Regions from separate parts of the Variovorax sp. GW821-FHT10B04 genome, predicted to be linked through region 2. Evidence: riboswitches for the same ligand, from Rfam matches in the RefSeq annotation. Region 2 holds a riboswitch; the other holds the start of a gene.
What was found. A riboswitch is a leader RNA that binds a small molecule or an ion and turns the genes downstream of it on or off. The one in region 2 is predicted to bind glycine.
Positions count from the first base shown of each region.

Region 1 (10,093 bases), on a different contig from region 2:
CCCAGTTCGCGCGCATAGGGCCGCGACCAATCGCTCGACAGCAGGCTGGCCGCCGTGTGCGGCGCATGCTTGAGCGGGTTGTCGTCCTTCGGCCAGACGCCTTCCTCGACGCGCCGGATCTCGCCGCGGATCGCGATCATCGCGTCGATGAAGCGGTCGAGTTCGACCAGCGGCTCGCTCTCGGTCGGCTCGACCATCAGCGTGCCGGGCACCGGGAAGCTCAGCGTCGGCGCATGGAAGCCGTAGTCGATCAGGCGCTTGGCGACGTCCTCGGCCGTGACGCCGCTGGTTTCCTTCAACGGACGCAGGTCCAGGATGCATTCGTGCGCGACGTGGCCGTTGGCGCTGGCATACAGCGTCGGGTAGTGGTCGCGCAGCCGGGCGCTGATGTAGTTGGCGCTGAGGATCGCGGTCTCGGTGGCCGCCTGCAGCCCGACCGAGCCCATCATCCGGCAGTACATCCAGCTGATCGGCAGCACCGCGGCATTGCCCAGCGGCGCGGCCGACACGGCCCCCACGGGCGACGCGATGCCGCCGGTCGCGTGGCCGGGCAGGTAGGGCACGAGGTCTTCCACCACGCAGACCGGGCCGACGCCCGGGCCGCCGCCGCCGTGTGGGATGCAGAAGGTCTTGTGCAGGTTCAGATGGCTCACGTCGCCGCCGAACTGGCCGGGTGCGGCGATGCCGACCAGCGCGTTCATGTTGGCGCCGTCGACGTACACCCGACCGCCGTGTGCATGCACGATCTCGCAGAGTTCCTTCACGCGGGTCTCGAACACGCCGTGCGTGCTCGGGTAGGTGATCATCACCGCGGCGAGCTTGTCGCCGTGCTTCTCGCAGGCGCGCTTCAGGTCGTCGATGTCGACGTTGCCCTGCGTGTCGCAGGCGGTGACCACCACCTGCATGCCGGCCATCTGCGCGCTCGCCGGGTTGGTGCCATGGGCCGACGACGGAATCAGGCAGACGTTGCGGTGGCCCTGGCCCTTGGCCTCGTGGAAGGCCTTGATCGCGAGCAGGCCGGCGTATTCGCCCTGCGAGCCCGCGTTGGGCTGCAGGCTGATGCCGGCATAGCCGGTCGCCTGGCAGAGCCAGTCGCGCAGCTGCTGGTCGAGCTCGGCATAGCCCTGCAACTGGTCGGCCGGCGCAAAGGGATGCACCTGCGCGAACTCGGGCCAGGTGATCGGGATCATCTCGCTGGTCGCGTTGAGCTTCATCGTGCAGCTGCCCAGCGGGATCATGCTGCGGTCGAGCGCGAGGTCCTTGTCGGACAGCGAACGGATGTAGCGCAGCATCGCCGTTTCGCTGTGGTGCGTGTTGAACACCGGATGCGTGAGGAAGGCGCTGGTGCGGCGCAGCGCGGCCGGGATCAGCGGCTCGACGCCGGCCTCGAAGGCGTCGAACGCAGGCAGCGCACTGCCTTCGCGTGCGAAGACCGCCCAGAGTTGCGCGACGTCGTCGCGGGTGGTCGTCTCGTCGAGCGAGATCACGAGGTAGTCGTTCCAGGCGGCGCGCAGGTTCATGCCGGCTTCGAGCGCGCGGGCGATCAGCGGCTGCGTCTCGGCGTCGGTCTTCAGGCAGATCGTGTCGAAGGCGCTGCCGTGGTGGGTGCGTGTGTAGCCGAGCTGGGCCAGGCCCGCGGCCAGGATCGCCGTGTACGACGCGACCCGGCGTGCAATGCGGGTCAGCCCCTGCGGCCCGTGATAGACCGCGTACAGGCTCGCGATGACCGCCGGCAGCACCTGCGCCGTGCAGATGTTGGACGTCGCCTTCTCGCGGCGGATGTGCTGCTCGCGCGTCTGCAGCGCGAGCCGGTAGGCCGGATGGCCGTGCACGTCGACGCTCACGCCGACCAGGCGGCCGGGCATCGAGCGCTTGAATTCGTCGCGGCAGGCCAGGAAGGCCGCGTGCGGGCCGCCGCAACCCATCGGCATGCCGAAGCGCTGCGTGCTGCCGACGACGATGTCGGCGCCCCATTCGCCGGGCGGCACCAGCAGCGTGAGCGCGAGCAGGTCGGTCGCGAAGATCGCAGCGGCCTGCTTGTCGTGCAGGCGCTTCACGTCGGCGCTCCAGTCCTGGACCCAGCCGCTGGAGGCGGGGTACTGCATCAGCGCCGCGAAGCAGTCACCGGCCAGGGCCGCTTCCCACGCGGGCGCCGAGTCGGCGACGACCACAGCGATGCCGAGCGGCGCCGCGCGCGTGCGGATCACTTCGATGGTCTGCGGATGGCAGTCGCCCGCGACCACGAAGGTGTTGCTCTTCGACTTGACGCTGCGCTTGGCGAGCGTCATGGCCTCGGCCGCGGCCGTGGCTTCGTCGAGCATCGAGGCATTGGCGATGGCCATGCCGGTCAGGTCGACGACCATGGTCTGGAAGTTGACCAGCGCCTCCATGCGGCCCTGCGAGATCTCGGCTTGGTAGGGCGTGTAGGCCGTGTACCAGGCCGGGTTCTCGAGCACGTTGCGCAGGATCACGCCTGGCGTGTGCGTGCCGTAGTAGCCCTGGCCGATGAAGCTCTTCAGCACCTTGTTCTTCGCCGCGATCGCCTTGAGCTCGGCCAGCGCGGCCGCTTCGGTGACCGGTGCCGGCAACTGCATCGGCGCCGTGCGGCGGATGGCCGCGGGCACGATGCCGTCGATCAGCTCGGCCCGCGTCGCCGCACCGATCACCGGCAGCATCCGCGCCTCGTCCGCCGCATCGATGCCGATGTGGCGGGCCAGGAATTCCTCGGCGTTCTCGAGGTCATGGAGGGAAGGGAAGGATGTCGGCATGGCGCGGGTGATCAGGGTACGGAACAAAAAAAGGGTGTGGCTGATAAGACGCGGCGTCGGCTCAGGAGATTCGGCCGCCGCCGGGCCGCCCCAAGGCGGCCGAGCCCCCTCCTCGGGAGGTGGCGAAGCACACGAAGTGGCAAGCCGGGAGGCTCAAGATTCGGCCGCCGCCGGGCCGCCCCAAGGCGGCCGAGCCCCCTCCTCGGGAGGTGGCGAAGCACACGAAGTGGCAAGCCGGGAGGCTCACGATTCAGCAGCGAACTTGTCGTAGTCGGCGGCTTCGAGAAGCGCGTCGAACTGCGCCGGGTCCGACGGTTTCACCTTGAAGAACCAGCCGGCGCCGTTCGGGTCGCTGTTGGCCAGCGACGGGTCGGCGCGCAGCGCCTCGTTGACCTCGGTGATCTCACCGGAGATCGGCATGTACACGTCGGCCGCGGCCTTCACCGATTCGACGACGCCGGCCACTTCGCCCTGGGCGAAGCTCGCGCCGATCTCGGGCAGGTCGACGAACACGACGTCACCCAGCGCGTCCTGCGCATGCACGGTGATGCCGACGGTGAGCGGCGCATCGCCTTCGCTCTGGACCCATTCGTGGTCCTTGGTGTACTTGATGGTCATGGGGTGCTCCTTGAAAGCGTGTGAGGTTAGATCTGGCGAAAGTGCTCAGCCCCGGAAGTATCGGGCGGGCAGGAAGGGCAGCGTGCAGACTTCCATCGGCACCGGCTTGCCGCGCACGATGGCCTGCAGGCGCGTGCCGGGTTCGGCGAACGCGGTGGCCACGTAGCCCATGGCGATCGGCCGGTCCACGCTCGGGCCGAGCAGGCCGCTCGTGACCTGCCCGATCGGCTGACCCTCGAACGACTCGAGCGGCGTGCCGTCGCGCACCGGAATGCGTTCCAGCGCGACCAGGCCGACCCGGCGGCGCGTCAGCGTGTCATGGTCGAGATGGCCGGCGGTGCCTGCCGATGCGGTGAGCTGCGCGAGGATCTTCCCGGCACCGGGGAAGCCCCCTTCGCGCGCGCCGCCGCTGCGGCGCACTTTCTGGATCGCCCAGTTGAGCGAGGCCTCGACCGGCGTCGTGCCTTCGTCGATGTCGTTGCCGTACAGGCACAGGCCGGCTTCGAGTCGCAGCGAGTTGCGCGCGCCCAGGCCGATCGGCTGCACCTCCGGCTGCGCGAGCAGCAGGCGCGCGAGTGCGTCGGCATCGGCCGCGGCGACGGAGATCTCGAAGCCGTCCTCGCCGGTGTAGCCGCTGCGGGTGGCGAAGGCGGCGATGCCGCCGATCCGCACCGCACCGCCGGTCATGAAGACGAAGCGCTCGATGCCCGGCGAGAGGCGCGCCAGCACGGCGGCGGCCTGCGGCCCCTGCAGTGCGAGCAGGGCGTGATCGGGCATCGGCTGCACGCTGCAGCGCGCGCCGATCCGTGCCTGCAGGTGCGCGATGTCGGCCACCTTGCACGCGCCGTTGACGATCACGAAGAGCGAATCGCCGCCTTCGTTGAAGAACATCAGGTCGTCGAGGATGCCGCCGGCGTCGTTCAGCAGCAGTCCGTAGCGCTGCTTGCCCGGCGCCAGGCCGATCACGTCGACCGGCATCAGGCTCTCGAAGGCCGCTGCGGCGTCGGGGCCGACCAGCCGCAGCTGGCCCATGTGGGAGATGTCGAACAGGCCTGCGGCCGTGCGGGTGTGCTTGTGCTCGGCCATCAGGCCGGCGGGGTACTGCACCGGCATCGAATAGCCGGCAAAGGGGACCATGCGCGCGCCGAGTTCGACGTGCAGGTCGTGAAGAGGTGTCTTGAGCAGATCGGCGGATGCAGCGGCCAAGGCGCACTCCAGGAGCAAAGGGGCAGTTTCATTCCATGACGCAAATCATGGGCCACCCCTGCTGTCCGCTCTACCTGAGAGATTCGCCCCACGATCGGGGTTTGCTCCTTCGGTGGATGGCCTCCATCGTGCGAATCTCGTGCGGATCGCGCGACGTGGACATCTCTCTCCAGCAAGGAAACGCCCGTGTGAACGGGCGCCTCGTCAGTCCTTTTGCCTGAGCGTTCGGATGGTTCCTGCGCCTTCGGCGGCCCCGCGTGGCGGGGCTCTCTCCTGACCCGTCGAGTGTAGTGGAATCCTCGGCGGGTCAGCGCGAATCGCCGACTTTGTCAGGCGTGCGCGGGCTGCGGCACTTCCTCGGCGCGCTTGTCGTGCCCGATGAGCAGCACCAGCGCAAAGGCCACGACCGACAGCAGCGCCAGGAACAGCACGGCGTAGATGTCGTTGCCCATCTTGTCGCGCAGCGTGCCGAAGATCGTCGGGCCGATGTAGCCGCCGAGGTTGCCGATCGAGTTGATCCACGCGATGCCGGCGGCGGCGGCGGTGCCGCTCAGAAGGGCGGTCGGCAGCGTCCAGAACGTGGGCAGCGCGGTGAAGATGCCCAGGGCTGCCAGCGTGACCGCCGCCATCTTGGGCACCGGTGCGCTGATCTGCGATGCCGCGACCAGGCCCACGAAGATGCAGGCGAGCGGTACGAGCACGAACCACTTGCGCTCCTTGCGGGCGTCCGACCAGCGCGTCCAATAGATCATGGCGATGGCGCCGATGAGGTACGGGAAGGCGTTGATGAAGCCGATCTCGACGTTGCCCAGGCCGCCGAAGCCCTTGATGATCTGGGGCAGGAAGAAGCCCAGTCCGTAGAGCGGCACCGTGATGCCCATGTAGACGAATCCGAGGCCGATCACGCGCCAGTTGAGCAGCGACTGCTTCCACGAAATGCGATGGATCGACTCGCGGTTGCGGCGCTCTGCGTCCAGCGTGGTCTGCAGCCAGTCGCGTTCCTCGTTGGTCAGCCACTTGGCTTCCTTGGGGCCGTCGGGCAGGTACAGCAGCACGAAGAAGGTCAGGATCACCGCGGGGATGGCTTCCAGGATGAACAGCCATTGCCAGCCGTGCATGCCGCCGACGCCGTCCATGTTGAGGATGTAGCCCGAAATCGGCGAGCCGATCACCGTCGAGATCGGAATGGCGAACATGAACCAGCCCACGATGCGGGCGCGGTAGGCCGCCGGGAACCACAGCGTGATGTAGAAGATCACGCCGGGAAAGAAGCCGGCCTCGGCAATGCCGAGCAGGAAGCGCACGACGTTGAAGCTGGTGGCGCTGCCGACCCAGGCCTGCGCCGCGGAAATGACACCCCAGCTGAACATGATCCGCGCGATCCAGCGGCGTGCGCCGAAGCGTTCCAGCGCCAGGTTGCTCGGCACTTCGAACAGGAAGTACGCGATGAAGAAGATGCCGGCGGCGCTGCCGAAGATCGCGCCGGTGAAGCCCAGGTCCTTGGACATCGCCGCGCCCGCGAAACCGAGATTCACGCGATCCAGGTAGGCGACGAAATAACTGACCATCAGCAGCGGCAGCAGCCGCCAACTGATCTTCGAAATGGTTCTCTGCTCGATGGAGTTCATGCTGTCTCTAAGTGTGGTTATGCATGGCTGGCCGGAGCGAGGCTCCGGGTGTTCCGTCGCGGATGCGATGGTTGCTGCGTGCTTGCCACAGCATCTCGACTATGCAGCCGGAAGTCCCTTCGCCGCGTCGGGATTTTCACGGACGTAATCCCGAATGATCTCGTCGACGCTGTCGTCGGCGGCAAGGCCCAGTGCGCGGGCACGGGTCCATTCAAAGCGGCCGGGCCAGGTCTTCACGATGCGGGCGATCGCCGGGTCCGGCGTGCGGTCCAGCAAGGCCTGGGCCGCCGGACCGGCCACCCGGCCGAGCGCGGCCGCCATCTCGCCGACCGTGGTCGGGAGCGACGGCAGGTTGACGGCGATGCGCGGCCCCCAGTCGGCGTCGCTCGCCTCGGCTGCTCGGATGAGGCCTTCGATCGTGCGTGCGGGCGAGGCGATCGCCACCGGTGTGGCGTCGGGCACCGGGCAGGGCGCACGGAGCCCGGCCAGCGGCTCGCGGAACATGCCGCTGAAGAAGCCCGAGGCCGCGCCATTGGGCTTGCCGGGGCGCACGCTGACCGTCATCAGCCGCACGCTGCGGCCGTGGATGAAACCCTTGCGCGTGTAGTCGGCCACCAGTTGCTCGCCGATCACCTTCTGGATGCCGTAGCTGCTCAGCGGCGTGGGCAGCGTCTGGTCCTGGATGACGTCGGGCAGCGGCAGCTCGGGCGAACTGCCGAAGACCGCGAGCGAGCTGGAGAACACCAGTACGGGCGCGCGGCCCGATTGCCGGCAGACCTCCAGCAGCGCGTGGGTGGCTGCGAAGTTGCTGCGCATGCCGAGGTCGAAGTCGGCCTCGCATTCACCGCTGACCGCGGCCGCCAGGTGGAACACCGCCGAAGCGTCAGACGGCAGCACGCGCTGCGGTGCGCCGGCCAGCAGCTCGTTCAGGTCGCCGACGACCTGCGCGACGCGCGCATCCGCGGCCAGGTCGGCCGGCGCTGCTGCGCGGTCGACCAGCGTGATCCGGGTGATGGGCGCCGGCGCGGCGCCGGCCAAAGAGAGCGTGCGGCGCGCGAGCAGCGTGCGCGCAAGGCGTGCACCCAGGAATCCGGCGCCGCCGGTGATGACGATGTGCATGAGGTCTCCGTTTTTCGGAGCAGTCTAATGCGCACGTCCGGCGCAGGCAGCGCCTCGCGGCACCGGGTTTTCTCGGGTGCGCGTGCGGCGTTTCAGCGCGCCGGGCGCAGCGCGGACTTGGGCCGAAAGGCCTTGCAGACGGCGTCGTCCGTTTCGAGGTACGGGCCGCCGATCAGGTCGATGCAATAGGGCACCGCGGCGAAGATGCCGGGCACGGCCTGCGAGCCGTCGGCGTTCTTCAGCCCTTCGAGCGTTTCGGCGATCGCCTTCGGCTGGCCGGGCAGGTTCAGGATCAGGCTCCGGTCGCGGATCACCGCCACCTGGCGCGACAGGATCGCGGTCGGCACGAAGCGCAGGCTGATCTGCCGCATCTGCTCGCCGAAGCCCGGCATCTCCTTGTGCGCCACGGCGAGCGTCGCCTCGGGCGTGACGTCGCGCAGCGCGGGGCCGGTGCCGCCGGTGGTCAGCACCAGCGAACAGCCGGCATCGACCAGTTCGACCAGGGTCGCGCTGATGCCGGCCTGCTCGTCGGGAATCAGCCGGGCTTCGAAGTCGATCGGATTGCGCAATGCGCGCGTGAGCCAGTCCTTGAGAGCCGGCAGGCCCTTGTCCTCGTAGACGCCGGTGGAGGCCCGGTCGCTGACCGAGACGATGCCGATGCGAACGGGGTCGAACGCCGTCATGCGTCTTCTTCGCGCGACTGCTCGCCGGCTTCTGCCGCGCGATCGCCGTCGTCGTGCACGGACAGTTGGGCGCGCACCAGCTGGAACACTTCGCGGTAGGCCTTGCCCTGGCGAGGTGCCTCGCCGGCCGGGCCGGCCTTGATGTCCTTGCGCGCCTGGCGCACGAGGGCGCGCAGTTGCTGGATGTCGGTGGCCGGATGGGTCTCGATCCAGCCGCCCATCGCGTCGTCGTCGGCGATCAGCAGGTCGCGCCAGCGCTCGGCTTCGTGGAGCGTGGCGGTTTCCTCGGCGGGCGCGCGGTGCTGCTCCTGCAGCGCTGCACGCACGCTCTCGAGCACCTCGGGGTCGAGGCCGCGCATGAGCTTGCCGACGAACTGCATCTGCCGGCGCTTGCCCTCGAAGTTGGTGATACGGCGGGCTTCGACGACGGCGTCGGTGAGCTTTTCGCCGAGCGGGAGCTTGTCGAACAGGCCGGCGCGCAGGCCGAGCAGGCCCTCGCCGAGCTTCTGCAGTTCGGTGCTCTCGCGTTTGAGATCGGTTTTGCTGGCGTCGTCGGTACCCTTGAGCTCGCGTTTGAGCTCAAGGTCGAGCTCGCTGCCTTCGGCAACGAACTGTCCACGGACGAAATAGCCTTTTTTGGGTTTGCGGGACATGAGGGGGAATCTGTTGCCGCTCCGCGGGGTTCCGGGGGGCGCAAGTATCATAGCCAACACATGAAGACATCCTCCTCGCGCGTCGAATCCGGCTTCGCCTACAGCCGCTCCTTCTTTGAAAACCTGGTCGATTCGGCCCTGGCGCACGCCAAGAAGCTGGGCGCCACCGACGCCGGCGCCGAAGCCTCCGAGGGCTGCGGGCTCAGCGTCTCGGTACGCAAGGGCGAACTGGAGAACGTCGAGCGCAACCGCGACAAGTCGCTCGGCGTCACGGTCTACGTCGGCAATCGCCGCGGCAACGCGAGCACCTCCGATTTCTCCGATGCCGCGATCGCCCAGACGGTGCAGGCCGCATACGACATCGCGCGCTTCACCGCGGAAGACCCGGTCGGCGGGTTACCCGACGAGGACGACATTTCCAAGACCCATCCCGAGCTCGACCTGTTCCATCCGTGGGACGTCACGAGCGAACAGGCGGCGGTTCTGGCCCTCGAATGCGAAGGCGCGGCGCTGTCGACCGACAAGCGCATCACCAACAGCGAAGGTGCGGGCGTGTCGGCGCAGCAGAGCCATTTCTTCAGTGCCCACACGCACGGCTTCCGCGGTGGCTATGCGAGCTCGCGCCACTCGATCTCCGTTGCGCCGATCGCCGGCAAGGGCAACGACATGCAGCGCGATGCCTGGTACAGCTCGATGCGCTCGGCGACGGAGCTCGCGAGCCCGCAGGCGGTGGGCCGTTACGCTGCGGAACGGGCGCTGTCGCGGCTCAAGTCGCGCAAGATCAAGACGACCCAGTGCGCGGTGCTGTTCGAGTCGCCGCTGGCGGCTGGCCTGCTCGGCGGCCTGGTGCAGGCCACCAGCGGCGGTGCGCTCTACCGCAAGAGCACCTTCCTGCTCGATTCGCTGGGCAAGGCCGTGCTGCCTTCGCACATCGACGTCGCGGAAGATCCGCACATCCTGCGCGGCAAGGGCAGCTCGCCGTTCGACGACGAAGGCGTGGTCACCAAGGCGCGCAAGGTGATCGATGCGGGCGAACTGCAGGGCTATTTCCTCGGTACCTATTCGGCGCGCAAGCTCGGCATGAAGACCACCGGCAACGCTGGCGGCTCGCACAACCTGGTGTTGAGCTCGCGGCTCACGCAGGCGGGCGACGATCTCGACGAGATGCTGCGCAAGCTGGGCACCGGCCTGTTCGTGACCGAGCTGATGGGCCAGGGCGTGAACTACGTGACGGGCGACTATTCGCGCGGCGCGAGCGGCTTCTGGGTCGAAAAGGGGCGTATCGCGTTCCCGGTGCAGGAGATCACGATCGCTGGCAACCTGAAGGAGATGCTCATGGGCATCCAGGCGGTCGGTGCCGATGCGTACAACTACGGCGCCAAGACCACGGGTTCGCTGTTGATCAACCGCATGAAGGT
Region 1 covers NZ_JBWKNQ010000013.1:88,211-98,303, reverse strand. Annotated here, with positions in the region: gene gcvP (aminomethyl-transferring glycine dehydrogenase) at 1-2,768, opposite strand, end outside; gene gcvH (glycine cleavage system protein GcvH) at 3,012-3,386, opposite strand; gene gcvT (glycine cleavage system aminomethyltransferase GcvT) at 3,432-4,592, opposite strand; glycine riboswitch at 4,644-4,775, opposite strand; glycine riboswitch at 4,788-4,878, opposite strand; gene AC07PZ_RS26140 (MFS transporter) at 4,922-6,220, opposite strand; gene denD (D-erythronate dehydrogenase) at 6,320-7,339, opposite strand; gene mog (molybdopterin adenylyltransferase) at 7,432-7,992, opposite strand; gene yjgA (ribosome biogenesis factor YjgA) at 8,019-8,675, opposite strand; gene pmbA (metalloprotease PmbA) at 8,736-10,093, shown strand, end outside.
Region 1: it holds a riboswitch for glycine, as region 2 does, so the genes downstream of both, gcvT (glycine cleavage system aminomethyltransferase GcvT) here and AC07PZ_RS17875 (D-amino acid dehydrogenase) in region 2, are expected to answer to the same signal.

Region 2 (10,093 bases):
GCACTCTCACGAGATACTCGTAGCCGCATCCGCATCTTGAAAACAAAAGTTTCACAGTTGCCTTGTTTGTTACACCTAGTTTTGTTGTGCCGCTTGTAGGATGAATTAACCGTTACGTTTTTTTGCAATTGGCACATGTCGACTCACGATGGGCGACGGACGACCGCGTGCGCGGCGATGGCCGAAATTGCGAAGAGACGGAAGAAGAGGGGAGAAGGGAGTGCGATGCGCCGCGGCTTGGACGGGCAGGTCGCCGCGGCGCCGCGCCGCGCAAAGGCGCACTCAGGGGAGCAGGTCCAGCAGCTTGCCCAGCAGCCGGCCCAGCATCAGCAACGCATGCCAGAGCGCCCTCAGGGCGTCGAGGAAGTCCATGGCGCCGATTCTCCCAGCGCCGCGCCGCCGCCGAGCACGCGGTACAGCAACACCTGGTTGGCCAGCGCGGTCTGGCGCGCCGTGACCAGCGTCTGCTGGGCGCTGTAGAGCGTGCGCTGCGAATCGAGCGCGTTGAGGAAGGTGTCGACGCCCTTCGTGTAGCGCGCGTTCGACAGGTCGTAGCTGTCCTGCGCGGCGCTCACCAGGTCGGTCTGCGCCGCCAGTTGTTCCTGCATGGTGCCGCGCCGCGCGAGCGCGTCCGCCACTTCCTTGAAGGCGGTCTGGATGGCCAGTTCGTAGCTCGCCAGGTAGCCCTTCTGCTGGGCCTCGGCGTAGGCCACGTTGGCGCGGCCGGCGCCGCCGTCGAAGATCGGCAGGCTCAGTGCGGGCGCCAGCGACCAGACCGTGGCGCCGCCGCTCAGCAGCGTCGACAGTGCCGCGCTGGCCACGCCACCGGCGGCGGTCAGCGTGAGCGACGGGAACAGCGCGGCGCGCGCGGCACCGATGTTCGCGTTGGCCGACTTCAGCTGGTGCTCGGCCTGCAGCACGTCCGGGCGCTGCAGCAGCACGCTCGACGACACGCCGGCCGGCACGTCGGCGACCCAGTCGGCGCCGCCGGTCGGCAGCGCGTCGGGCAGCAGCGCATCGTCGACGCGGCTGCCGACCAGCAGTTCGAGCGCATTGCGATCCTGCGCGACCGCGGTCGTGTAGCTCGCGACGTCGGCGCGCGCCTGCTGGTAGACCGTCTCGGCCTGCCGCACGTCGACGCGCGAGGCCACGCCGGCTTCGAGCCGCTTGCGCGTGAGCGTCATGGAGCGCTCGGCGCTTTCCATGGTGCGTTGCGCGATCGCGCGCTGGCTGCCGTCGGCGGCGTAGGCGATCCAGGCGGTCGCGGTCTCGGCGATCAGGCTGATGCGGGTGGTGCGCGCTGCTTCCTCGGTCGCCAGATAGGTCTCCAGCGCCGCGCCGGTCAGGCTGCGCACGCGGCCGAACAGGTCGACCTCGTACGAACTCACGCCCAGGTTGGCCGTGTAGCTCTGCGTCTGCACGGTGGTGTTGCTGCTGCCCGAGGTCGACGACAGGCTGCGCGCACGGCTGCCGCTCACGCCGGCGTCGACCGTGGGCAGCTGGGCTGCCTGCTGCACACGGTACTGCGCGCGTGCGGACTCGATGTCGGCGAGCGTCTTGCGCAGGTCGCGGCTGTCGGCCAGCGCCTGTGCGATGACCTTGCGCAACCGGTCGTCATGCACGAAGTCGCGCCAGGCGAGATCGGTGGCGGCCGTGCCGGCCGACCCGGCAGCGGCCTTGGCATCGGCCGGCGCATAGGCGGCGCCGCTGGGCCAGGTGGCCGGCACCGGCGCCGCCGGCTGCTGGTAGGCGGGCGCCATCGTGCCGCAGGCGCCGAGCAGCGTGCTGATCGCGAGTGCGATGAGGGTGTGGGATCTCATGTCAGTTTCCTTGGGCGGCGGCTTCGGTGCGGCCGCCGAACAGCTTGCGCACCAGCACGAAGAACAGCGGCACGAAGAAGATGGCGAGCAGCGTGGCGGTGAACGTGCCGCCCACGATGCCGGTACCGATCGAAATGCGGCTGTTGGCGCCGGCGCCGCTCGACAGTGCGAGCGGCATCACGCCCGCGATGAAGGCCAGCGAGGTCATCAGGATCGGGCGCAGCCGCAGCCGCGCGCCTTCGATCGCCGAAGCCACGAGGCCGGTGCCGCGCTGGTAGGCCGCTTCCGCGAACTCGACGATCAGGATCGCGTTCTTCGCGGCCAGGCCGATGGTGGTGAGCAGCGCGACCTGGAAGTACACGTCGTTCTCCAGCCCGCGCAGCGTGGCACCGAGCACCGCGCCGATCACGCCGAGCGGGATCACCAGCAACACCGAGAACGGCACCGACCAGCTTTCATACAGCGCCGCCAGGCACAGGAAGACCACGAGGATCGAGATCGCGTAGAGCTGCAGCGTCTGCCCGCTGGCCAGGCGCTCCTGGTAGGACAGGCCGCTCCAGGCGTAGTGCGTGCCGGCCGGCAGCTGGTTGGCCAGCGTCTCCATCCGGTCCATCGCCGCACCGGAGCTCTGGCCGCTGGCGGCCGAGCCCTGGATCGCGTACGAGGCCAGGCCGTTGTAGCGCGCCAGGCTCTCGGGGCCGTAGGCCCAGTGCGTGGTCGCGAAGGAGGAGAAGGGCGTCATCGCATCGGTGCTGCCGCGCACGCGCCATTGCGCCAGGTCCTCGGGCTTCGAACGGAAAGGCGCGTCGCCCTGGATGTAGACCTTCTTGACGCGGGCGCGGTCGATGAAGTCGTTGACGTATGTGCCGGCCCAGGCCGAGCTCAGCGTGTCGTTGATGTCGGCGAGCGACAGGCCGAGCGAGAAGGCCTTGGCCTGGTCGACGTCGACCTTGAGCTGCGGCGTGTCTTCCATGCCGCCGCTGCGCACCGCGCTCAGCTGGCTGTCCTTGGCGGCCGACGTCAGCAGCGTGTTGCGCATCGTCTGCAGCTTGGCACGGTCGGTGCCGGCGTCGGCCTGCAGCTGGAACTCGAAGCCATTGGACTGGCCCAGGCCCTGGATCGCCGGCGGGTTCAGCGCGAAGATCTGCGCGTCGCGCACCTTCGACAGCGCCTGCGTGGCGCGGCCCGAGATGGTGTCGGCCCGGTTGGCCGTGCCGCTGCGCTCGCTCCAGTCCTTGAGCGCGACGAAGGCCATCCCCGCGTTCTGGCCGCTGCCGCTGAAGTTGAAGCCCGAGATGGTGAAGACGGCTTCGGTGTTGTCCTTCTCCTCGGTCAGGAAGTGCTTCTCGACCTCTTTCGCGACTTCCATCGTGCGCGCCACCGAGGCGCCGGCCGGCAGCGTGAACTGCACCATCGCCTCGCCCTGGTCCTCGGTCGGCAGGAAGCCGGTGGGCAGGCGCATGAACAGCACCGCGAGCGCCGCGATGATCACGCCGTACATCAGCATCCAGCGCAGCGGCGCCTTCAGCAGTTTCGCCACGCGGCCTTCGTAGCGGCCGAGCATCTTGTCGAAGCTGCGGTTGAACCAGCCTGCGAAGCCGCGCGCGCCGGCGTCGTGGTCGTGCGGCTTGAGCAGCGTGGCGCAGAGCGCCGGCGTCAAGGTCAGCGCGACCACCACCGACAGCACCATCGACGCGACGATCGTGATCGAGAACTGCCGGTAGATGACGCCGGTCGAGCCGCTGAAGAAGGCCATCGGCAGGAACACCGCCGACAGCACGGTCGCGATGCCCACCAGTGCGCCGGTGATCTCGCCCATCGACTTGATGGTCGCCTCGCGCGCCGACAGGTGCTCCTCGCGCATCAGCCGCTCGACGTTCTCGACCACCACGATGGCGTCGTCCACCAGCAGGCCGATCGACAGCACCATGCCGAACATCGTCAGCGTGTTGATCGAATAGCCGAACACCGACAGCACGCCGAAGGTGCCGAGCAGCACCACCGGCACCGCGATCGCCGGGATCAGCGTGGCGCGCCAGTTCTGCAGGAAGACGAACATCACGACCACCACCAGCGCGATCGCCTCGAACAGCGTCTTCACCACTTCCTCGATCGAGATGCTGATGAACTTGGTGCTGTCCTTCGGGTAGGCGACCTGGTAGCCGTCGGGCATGCCGTGCTGCAACTGCTGGACCATGGTGCGCACGCGCGTCGCGGTTGACAGCGCATTGGCGCCGGGTGCGAGCTGCACCGCGAGCCCCGAGGCCGGATGGCCGTTCAGGCGCGTCACGTTGTCGTAGCTTTCGCTGCCGAGTTCGACCCGTGCCACGTCGCCCAGCTTGACCACCGCGCCGGTGGTGTCGTGCTTCACGACGATGGCGCGGAACTGGTCGGGCGTCTGCAGCTTGGACTGCGCGGTGACGGTCGCGTTGAGCTGCTGGTTGGCGGCGGCCGGGATCGCGCCGATCTTGCCGGCCGACACCTGCGTGTTCTGCGCCTCGATGGCCGACTGCACGTCGGACGGCATCAGGCTGTAGGCCGCGAGCTTGGTCGGGTCGAGCCAGATCCGCATAGCGTACTGCGCGCCGAACACCTGCACGCCGCCCACGCCGTCGACACGCGCGATCGGGTCCTGCAGGTTGCTCACCAGGTAGTCGGCGATGTCGGTGGCGCTGGCCTTGTCCTTCTGGTCGTAGAGCGCGACGATCATCAGGAAGTCGGTCTGCGACTTGGTGACGGTGACGCCGAGCTGCTGCACGGCGGTCGGCAGCCGCGTGAGCGCCTGCTGCACCTTGTTCTGCACCTGCACCTGCGCCGTGTCGGGGTTGGTGCCCTGTTTGAAGGTGACGTTGATGGACGCCGTGCCGGCCGAGCTGCTGGTCGATGCGAAGTACAGCAGCCCGTCCAGGCCCGTGAGCTGCTGTTCCAGGATCTGCGTGATGCTGTTCTCGACGGTTTCCGCCGAGGCGCCGGTGTAGGTAGCCTGGATGCGGATCGTCGGCGGTGCGACGTCCGGGTACTGGGAGACCGGCAGCGTGGTGATCGACAGTGCGCCGGCCAGCATGATGACGATCGCGATGACCCACGCGAAGATGGGCCGCTTGACGAAGAACTGGGCGAGCATGCTCAGCGCTCCGCAGTCTTCGGCGTGGCCTGCAGGTCGACGTCGACGGCCTTCACCGTGTCGCCGGCCTTCACCTTGTTCAGGCCCTGCACCACCAGCCGGTCGCCCGCGGCCAGGCCGCTGGAGATCAGCCACTTGTCGTCGATCGCGCGCTGCGTCGTGACGGTGCGGCTCTCGAGCTTGTTGTCGGCGGTCAGCACCAGTGCGGTGGCGTCGCCCTTCGGGTCGCGCGTGACGCCCTGCTGCGGCGCGAGCACGGCGGCGGGGTCGATCGCCTCGTCGAGTACCGCACGCACGAACATGCCGGGCAGCAGCGTGCCGTCCGGGTTCGGGAACTCGGCGCGCAGCGTCACCGAGCCGGTGGCCTCGTCGACCGCGATCTCGGTGAACTTCAGCTTGCCCTTGCGGGCGTATTCGGAGCCGTCCTCCAGGAGGAGCTTGGCGTCGGTGCTGCCGGCGCGCATACCGTCCTTGGCCAGCGTGCGGCGCAACTGCAGCAGCGCGGCGCTCGACTGCGTGAGATCGACGTACATCGGATCGAGCGTGCGGATGGTGGCGAGCGCCGTGGTCTGGGCGGCCGTGACCAGCGCGCCCGGCGTGACGCTCGACTTGCCGATGCGTCCGGAGATCGGAGCGCGGATCTGGGTGTAGTCGAGGTTGATGCGCGCGCTGGCGAGGGACGCCTTCTGCTGCGCGACGGCGGCCAGTGCCTGCTGGTAGGCGGTGGCGGCGTCATCGGCGTCCTGCTTCGACACGCCCTCGATCTTCAGCAGGTCCTTGTAGCGTTCATCCTTCAGGCGCGCGGCGGAAACGGCGGCCTCGGCATTGACCAGCGTGGCCTTGGCCTGATCGAAGGTCGCCTGGTAGCTGGCGGGGTCGATCTGGTAGAGCACCTGGCCGGCCTTGACGTTGCTGCCTTCTTCGAACAGCCGCGCCTTGATGATGCCCGCGACCTGCGGGCGTACCTCGGACGACAGTGCCGACGACGTCCGCCCCGAGAGCTCGGTCTTCAGCGCGACCGGTTCGGTCTTCAGCGTGACGACGCCGACTTCCACCGGTCCGGGTGCCGCGGCGGGCGGTTTCTGGGTGCAGGCGCCGATCAGCAGCGACATGGCGAGCAGGACGGGTAAGGTTTTCATGGAGATGCCGTCGGAAGAATCCGGTCCGAATTGAGTGTGAACGTTCATTCTCAAATATAGTCGATACCCTCACGTGTCCGCCAAGTAAAGAAATTGTGAAAACCGAAAAAGCTTCGATGTCCACACGGCCCGCCAAGCCGTTGCGCGATGAGATCCGACGCGACGAGATCGTGGCCGCCGCGCGCGCCTGCGTGGTCCGCCATGGTTTCCACGCGGCCAGCATGCAGCAGATCGCCCAGGAAGCACGGATGAGCGTCGGCCAGATCTACCGCTATTTCGCCAGCAAGGAAGCGATCGTCCATGCGATCGTGGAGCGGATCGTGTCGCAGCGCATCGCCTGGATCGCCAGCACCGGCCGGCAGATGGACCTGCCGCAGGTGCTGGCCTCGCGGATGTTCGACGAGTCGCCGTCGGAGGCGGATGACCGCGTGCTGCTGCTCGAGGTCACGGCAGAGGCGGCGCGCAGCCCCACGGTGGCGGCGATGGTGCGCGCCGCCGACCGCCGGCTGCATGCCCAGGCGCTCGCCACCGTGCGGCTCGACCATCCGTCGCTGACCGAGACCGAAGCCGCTGCGCGCGTCGAGTTCATGGCGGTGCTGGCCGAAGGCACGGCTTTCCGCCGCGTGACCGACCAGCCGGCCAATCCGGAGGTTCTGGCGGCGCTCTACCGCGAGGTGATCGAGCGGCTGCTTCCCGGTGCCCAGGCACCCGAAGCGCGCGAATCGGAATCGGCCGAATCCGCACCGCCCGCCGCGGCGACCGGTGCGGGCGCCAGGCGCAAGCCCAGGCGCTGAACCTCAGGCGGCGCGAAGCGCGAGAGGCCGGCCATCGCGCGCCGGCAGGCCGGTGAATGCGAAGTCGACGTCCGGCATCTGGCCGCTCACGATGTCCGCGATCGCGCGGCCCGAACCCGCCGAGTGTGTCCAGCCGAGCGTGCCGTGCCCGGTGTTCAGGTACAGGTTGTCGATGCGCGAACGGCCGATGTAGGGCACGTTCGACGGCGTCGCGGGACGCAGGCCGGTCCAGTACTGCGCATCGCGGCCATCGGTCATTTCGGGGAACAGTTCGCGCACGCGTCGCACGATGGCTTCGCAGCGCACCACGTTCAGGTGGGTGTCGTAGCCGTTCAGCTCGGCCGTGCCGGCGATGCGCAGCCGGTCGCCCAGCCGGGAGAACACCAGTTTGTATTCGTCGTCCGTGAGGGACACGCCGAAAGACTTGGACGGGTCGAGCACGGGCAGCGTCACCGAATAGCCCTTGGCCGGATAGATGTTCAGCGAGATGCCCAGCTGCCGCGCGAAGCCGGCACTGAATGAACCCATGCACAGCACGAAGCGGTCGGCCGAGAGGTCGCGCACCACGCCGTCGCGGTCCGCCACGCGCACCGCCTGCAGCGTGTCGCCGCGGCGGTCGATGCCGAGGATGCGCGTGTCGTAGAGAAACTCCACGCCGGCGCCCGCGCAGCGTCGCGCGAGTTCCTGGGTGAAGCGATGCGCATCGCCGGATTCGTCGCTCGGCGTCATGCTGCCGCCGACGATGCGGTCGCGGCATTGCGCGAGCGCGGGTTCGATCTGCACGCATTCCTCGGGGGTCTTCATGTCGAGCTCGCAGCCGTACTCGCGCATCACGCGCGCCGGCGCCTGCGCCGCATCGAATTCGGCCTGGCTCGTGTAGAAGTGCAGGATGCCCTGCGTGCGCTGGTCGTACTGCAGGCCGGTGTCGGCGCGGAGCTGCTGCAGCGTGGCCCGGCTGTAGAGGCCGAGGTTCACGATCTGGCGGATGTTGTGGCGGGTGCGTGCGGGCGTGCATTCGCGCAGGAAGCCCAGGCCCCAGAGCCATTGGCGCACGTCCGGCCGCAGGCGGAACAGCAGCGGCGAATCTTCCTTGCCGAGCCACTTCAGCACCTTGAGCGGAGCGCCCGGATTGGCCCAGGGTTCGGCGTGCGACACCGAGATCTGTCCGCCGTTGGCGAAGCTGGTTTCAAGGCCGGCCGCGGGCTGGCGGTCGATGACGGTGACGTCGTGGCCGGCCTGGCGCAGGAACCAGGCGGAAGTGATGCCGGTCACGCCGGCGCCGAGAACGATGATTTTCATGAGGACCTCTGGAGGCTGTCGTACGAGCGAACGAGAGGTCAGGGTCCGTCGCCGCGACTGACTGCGGGCGTGCGGGCACGAGACGATGGGCCATGCCCTCTCGCGCCGCTCCCGCTGTCCTTGGTACCTGAGAGATTCAGGCGCGCCTTGCGACGCGCCCTTGCTCCTTCGGTGGAAGCCGCGCCGGTGGGGCGGGCTTCACTCTCCAGTGTCGGCTGTGAATCGGAACCAGTATCGGGCCTGAGCGTGTATGGGAGGTTGCGCCTTCGGCGGCATGCGCGGGGCATGCACTCTCCTGGATCCGGCGGCGAGTTTAGCGAGGCGGGCATGGCGCGGTCAACCCGGTGTCCTCTGTGCCGAGAGGCCTACCAGTGCCGCGGGCCGGGTCCGGGGCCGCCATGGTGCCCGCCGATGCCGAACAGAAGGCCGACGCCGACGGCAGTCAGCACCGTTGCCACGGGATCGATGTAGTACGCGGGTGCCTGCACGTAGGCCACGGGCGCGGCGTACACGGGCGCCGGGTATGCCACGGCATACGCCGGCGCGCCTGCGGCCACCACCACGCCGGGCTCCGGCACCACATAGGTCGGGGCCGTGCCGGCTGGCGCGGCGGTCTGGGCCTGCGCCGCCACCGTGCCCGCGGCCAGGGCGAGTGCCAGGACTGCGGCTGTCGATCTGCGGAAAGAAAATGTCATGTCGAACTCCTTGAGAGACGAAAGTGAGGATCACCGTCGATCCGGGAGGATTTACGGAGAAAGTGTGTCCGTCAGAACGCCGTGCCGATCTGGAACTGGAAGCGCTGCGTGCGGTCCGCCACGATGCCGTTGGCGTCGTCCGCGCGCTGGTACTTGATCGGGATCGCATAGGCCAGCCGCAGCGGACCGAGCGGCGAGATCCAGCTGATGCCCAGGCCGACCGAAGCGCGCAGCGCCTGCTGCGCCTTCCATTGCGCGTCGGTCATGGACGCGGTGCGCGACGCGAACACGTTGCCCACGTCGAAGAAGCTGTAGAGCCGCAGCGTGCGGTCGTTGCCGGCGCCGGGGAACGGCGTGCTCAGCTCCATGTTGAAGATCGCCTTCTTGGTGCCGCCGAGCGCGCCGTCGGTCACGGTGTCCAGCGGGCCGAGCGAGTTCTGTTCGAAGCCGCGGATCGAGCCCAGGCCGCCCGCATAGAAGTTCTTGAAGATCGGGTAGGTCGTGTCGCCCAGCGCGCGGCCATAGCCCAGCACGCCGTTGAGCGCCAGCGTGTACTGCTTGCTCAGCGGGAAGTACTGCTGGTATTGGTAGTTGGACTTGAGGTAGCGGACGTCGTTGCCCACGCCCAGCTCGAAGTTCGCACTCTGCAGGCGGCCGCGCGTGGGCGTCAGCGCGCTGTCGCGGTCGTCGCGCGACCAGCCGACCGTGAACGGAACGCTGGTGATGCCGTCGCGCGCGCAGACCACGCTCGGCACGGTGCCGGTGCACTGGAAGTAGTCGAGATAGGCCTGCGGCGTGGCCGTATAGACCGAGACGCCGTCCACCGTCGTGTACTCGCCGTTGGTTCCGGGCTTGAAGGTCGTACGTTCCAGGCCGACGCCGAAGTACACCGTGTCCAGTTCGCTGAAGGGCACGCCGAACTTGACCGATGCACCCTCGGTCGTGAGCTTGTAGTTGCCGTCCGCTTCGTAGTACGGCCGGGTGACCGAATGGAAGACGTTGATCGTCCGCGAGATGCCGCCGGTGGTGAAGTACGGGTCGGTGGCCGTCATCGACACGGTCTGGTAGTACTTGCTCGTGTTGACCTGCAGGCCCAGGTAGTTGCCCGTGCCGAAGATGTTTTCCTGGGTGATGCCGAAGGTCAGCGAGATCTTGTCGGTGCTGGAGTAGCCCGCGCCGATCTGCAGCGTCCCGGTCGGCTTCTCCTTGACGTCGATCATCA
Region 2 covers NZ_JBWKNQ010000007.1:347-10,439, reverse strand. Annotated here, with positions in the region: gene AC07PZ_RS17895 (efflux transporter outer membrane subunit) at 351-1,820, opposite strand; gene AC07PZ_RS17890 (efflux RND transporter permease subunit) at 1,822-4,944, opposite strand; gene AC07PZ_RS17885 (efflux RND transporter periplasmic adaptor subunit) at 4,947-6,083, opposite strand; gene AC07PZ_RS17880 (TetR/AcrR family transcriptional regulator) at 6,200-6,877, shown strand; gene AC07PZ_RS17875 (D-amino acid dehydrogenase) at 6,881-8,176, opposite strand; glycine riboswitch at 8,281-8,395, opposite strand; glycine riboswitch at 8,396-8,484, opposite strand; gene AC07PZ_RS17870 (hypothetical protein) at 8,542-8,871, opposite strand; partial or broken gene bamA (outer membrane protein assembly factor BamA) at 8,943-10,093, opposite strand, start outside.